One region of the Paenibacillus nitricinens genome, then DNA from elsewhere that is predicted to be linked to it. Evidence: a T-box and tRNA genes for the amino acid it is inferred to sense, from the RefSeq annotation. Region 1 holds a T-box; the other holds one or more tRNA genes.
What was found. The T-box of region 1 lies ahead of tyrS (tyrosine--tRNA ligase). A T-box ahead of a tRNA ligase gene usually reads a tRNA of that ligase, here a tRNA-Tyr.
Positions count from the first base shown of each region.

Region 2: it encodes a tRNA-Tyr, which carries the amino acid that the T-box ahead of tyrS (tyrosine--tRNA ligase) is inferred to sense. The anticodon was not compared.

Region 1 is NZ_CP183948.1:3,866,601-3,868,781, reverse strand. Features, by position in the region: gene ACN6KS_RS17060 (acetamidase/formamidase family protein) at 1-312, shown strand, start outside; gene ACN6KS_RS17055 (Lrp/AsnC family transcriptional regulator) at 399-845, opposite strand; T-box leader at 997-1,227, shown strand; gene tyrS (tyrosine--tRNA ligase) at 1,367-2,181, shown strand, end outside.
Region 2 is NZ_CP183948.1:144,985-147,165, reverse strand. Features, by position in the region: gene ACN6KS_RS00725 (PucR family transcriptional regulator) at 1-665, opposite strand, end outside; tRNA gene ACN6KS_RS00720 (tRNA-Lys) at 805-877, opposite strand; tRNA gene ACN6KS_RS00715 (tRNA-Tyr) at 883-968, opposite strand; tRNA gene ACN6KS_RS00710 (tRNA-Phe) at 978-1,050, opposite strand; tRNA gene ACN6KS_RS00705 (tRNA-Asp) at 1,117-1,194, opposite strand; tRNA gene ACN6KS_RS00700 (tRNA-Thr) at 1,208-1,283, opposite strand; tRNA gene ACN6KS_RS00695 (tRNA-Met) at 1,316-1,392, opposite strand; tRNA gene ACN6KS_RS00690 (tRNA-Ser) at 1,424-1,515, opposite strand; rRNA gene ACN6KS_RS00685 (23S ribosomal RNA) at 1,598-2,181, opposite strand, start outside.

The DNA of each region.
Region 1 (2,181 bases):
GTGGTGGATGGTAATTGGGGCGTGCATGCTTTGATCGATAAAGGCCAATTCGGTGATTCGGAGCGCAAGGCAGTGGGATTACGTAGCAGCTTTGAAAGCTTTGGTGCGAAGGTGAGCTGGAAACCGGCTACTCAGACAGTAACTATAAGCTACAATAATAATGTTCTAGAGATGAAAGTCGGGGCGACGACAGGAATGTATAATGGAGAGGTCGTTAAGCTCGTTGCTCCAATAGAAGTTGTAAAAGAGAAGACTCAGGTCAGTGAATATTTCGCGAAATTTTATAAAGCTAAGTTATCTAAAACAGAGTAGGTGAATTAGTATAATTAGCAATCATTTCTTAATCATTATAAGATCCAAACCAGAGGAGAACCGTCTTTATAAAGTCGGTTCTTTTTTTATATATTTAGACCGTCCTGATTTTTATGGCGCTTTAATAAGATTTGGTTTTCTACACGGACTAGACCGTCCAGACAGTAGATGGATTCATGCATAAACCGTTCCATCTCTTCAAGGTTCTCAACTAGAATGTGAATGTGAAGAATGCAAGGCCCTGTCATTTCATAAAGTACGGCTACGCGTTCATTTTCTTTCAAGATCCCGACTATATGATTTAAATGAGAAGGCTCTACTTCAAGCTCCAAATATGCGGAAATTTTCTTTCCTAGCTTTTCTGCGTTAATGACGATTGAGAATTGCTCAATAATTCCTTGATTGACGAGCCGGTCAATACGATCCTTAACCGCTACACTTGATAAATTAACTTCTTTAGCTAGATCGGTGTAGGAGATTCTGCTGTTTTGAGTTAGGCGTTCTAAAATATGATTATCGATTGGATCAAGCATACGGAGTCGTTCACCTCTTTTTTCGTAATTGTAACAGAAAAAAATAGGCAATGCCTAGTAGTGCATCACAGCAGGAGTGTGACTCAGCATTCTCAGCTTAAGATGTTGACATTGAAGAATTATTTCACTATACTGGCTGTAATCTTATATACGATATACGTTGAAGAAGCCCAGTAGTAGCTTAGTCCCTGTTCCAGAAAGCCGGGGGTTGATGAAACCCGGTACACACTAAGAGTACGAATTACACTTTGGAGTATCTCGGCTAACACCGAGCGGAATGGCGAACGATATCTCGTCACGAGTGGCATCAAGGCTGTGTTTTAGCATTAGCGTTTCATTGGTGCAATCTGGGTGGTAACACGGTTATTCAATCGTCCCTATGTCTACAATAGACAAGGGGGCGATTTTTTTGTTTTTAAATATAGGGATTTATAGGTTTCACTTCATCAATTATCCTTATATTTGCTTGGCGGACTGATGATTCGTTATAGGATATCTACTAATTTAAGGGGTGTTAGGCAATGAATATTATCGACGAACTAGAATGGCGCGATGCCATCAATCAACAAACCGATGCCGAAGGGCTTAGAGAATTGACCAACAAGAAATCCGTTTCAGTGTACTGCGGTGTAGACCCGACGGGTGACAGTATGCATATTGGTCACTTGATTCCGTTTATGGTACTCAAAAGATTCCAGCTTGCAGGACATCGTCCGGTTATTCTAATTGGCGGTGCAACAGGTACGATTGGTGATCCAAGTGGACGCCAGTCTGAACGCTCTTTGCAGACACTGGAGCAAGTTCAAGCGAACGTGGATGCACTTACGGCACAAATGAAAAAACTGTTCGTAACCGATGGCGACAATCAAATTCGCATGGTGAACAACTATGATTGGACGCATAAAATCAATGTTATTGAGTTTTTGCGTGACTATGGTAAGAACTTCAGCATCAATTCGATGCTTGCCAAGGATGTTGTAGCGAGCAGATTGGACAGCGGAATTTCCTTTACGGAATTCTCCTACCAAATCCTGCAATCCCTAGATTACCTGCATTTGTACCAGCATGAAGATGTGCAGCTGCAAATTGGTGGCTCTGATCAATGGGGCAACATTACAAGTGGACTGGATTTGATCCGTAGAAAAGAAGGATCTGAAGCTATAGCCTTCGGTCTTACTATCCCGCTTATGCTGAAATCCGATGGCACGAAATTTGGTAAATCAGCTGGTGGAGCAATCTGGCTGGACCCGAACAAAACGACTGCGTTTGAGTTCTACCAGTTCTGGGCGAATACGGATGACCGTGATGTTGTGAAATACTTGAAGTACTTCACATT
Region 2 (2,181 bases), 3.1 Mb from region 1:
CATTCACTAGCTATCAGCTCATGTAACCCCATACTAGTCTGTGCTAGAAGATCATCTACACTCTCTTCTTCATCATCCTTATCATCCCCGCCCGTAAGTAATTCTTTACGAGCTAATATTAACCATTCCTTCTCTTGAAGGGGAATGAGCAGAATTTCGTTCTCAAAATAGCTGCGCAGTAATTTCATCAGTGAACGGTAAGAGATCTGTGGACTATGCGCAATCTCACTACTAAGGAGGAATGGAATCATATCTCCGAACAGACGTCCCTTTAGGGTGATCTCATCGGGAATTTCAGTGTCATTCTTCTCTTGCTCTAGCTCCGTGTTCAACCAAGCGCCAAGCTGCCGCGCCTCCACTTCACCTTCTTCTCTAAGCCCTGTAGCTTTAAGTGCAATAGCAAAATTTCGAACTGCATAGTTGACCAGTTGTACTTCCAGAGAGGTAAGCCCCTCCATTTCTACCCAAACAGCGGTTATACGTCCGTCACTCTCATACAAAGGTGCCCAGAGATGACCCTCATGGATTACCAGCTGATCCTGTCCTTCTAATCCCATGCTAAAAAGAGAAGCTGAATGTTGCCTCCCTAACTGCTTGATTCCGGTTCTCTTTCCGGTGAGCTGCTCTAATTTTTTCCGCAATGTCTCACTATCCATAGTCACCATGCTCCACCACTTTTGCTCTTTTCGCCTATTTTAGCATATTCTCTTATATTATGTTAATCGCTTCAGTACGCGCTGCTATAATACAACCATAAAACACAAAAAAAGCCACCACCATAAGGTGATGACTTTCTGTTTGGGATGAGCCATGAAGGACTCGAACCTTCGACACCCTGATTAAAAGTCAGGTGCTCTACCAACTGAGCTAATGGCTCATAAATGGTGGGGGATGATGGATTCGAACCACCGAACACGTACGTGAGCAGATTTACAGTCTGATGCGTTTGGCCACTTCGCTAATCCCCCAGGGAAAAGTGGCTCGAGACGGATTCGAACCGCCGACACGAGGATTTTCAGTCCTCTGCTCTACCGACTGAGCTATCGAGCCATATTAAATTGACATAAAAATAAAGTGGTAGCATTAAACTTCCCACCCTAGTTTTGTGGAAAAAAATGGCGGAACCGACGAGATTCGAACTCGCGATCTCCTGCGTGACAGGCAGGCATGTTAGGCCAACTACACCACGGTTCCGCATTGATAATAATGGTGCCGGCGAGAGGACTTGAACCCCCAACCTACTGATTACAAGTCAGTTGCTCTACCAGTTGAGCTACACCGGCACGGTGTGAAATAGATCCTAAAGAGATAAAAATGGTAGCGGCGAAGGGGATCGAACCCCCGACCTCACGGGTATGAACCGTACGCTCTAGCCAGCTGAGCTACACCGCCACAATAATTTAGAAATGCTATGGATTGAAAATGGCGGAGAGAGTGGGATTCGAACCCACGCACCGCTTACGCAGTCTAACCCCTTAGCAGAGGGTCCCCTTATAGCCACTTGGGTATCTCTCCAAACGATATCAGTACCACAGCAATCCAAACAGGAATTTGACTCCCTGAAAACTGAATCCGAATTGAATTTGCGTTTTAAGTATAGGATAAGCCCTCGACCGATTAGTATTGGTCAGCTCCATGCATTACTGCACTTCCACCTCCAACCTATCTACCTCGTCGTCTTCAAGGGGTCTTACTAATTGGGAAATCTCATCTTGAGGGGGGCTTCACGCTTAGATGCTTTCAGCGCTTATCCCGTCCGTACGTAGCTACTCAGCCATGCTCCTGGCGGAACAACTGATGCACCAGCGGTACGTCCATCCCGGTCCTCTCGTACTAAGGACAGCTCCTCTCAAATTTCCTGCGCCCACGACAGATAGGGACCGAACTGTCTCACGACGTTCTGAACCCAGCTCGCGTACCGCTTTAATGGGCGAACAGCCCAACCCTTGGGACCTACTTCAGCCCCAGGATGCGATGAGCCGACATCGAGGTGCCAAACCTCCCCGTCGATGTGGACTCTTGGGGGAGATAAGCCTGTTATCCCCAGGGTAGCTTTTATCCGTTGAGCGATGGCCCTTCCATGCGGTACCACCGGATCACTAAGTCCGACTTTCGTCCCTGCTCGACTTGTAGGTCTCGCAGTCAAGCTCCCTTATGCCTTTGCACTCTTCGAATGATTTC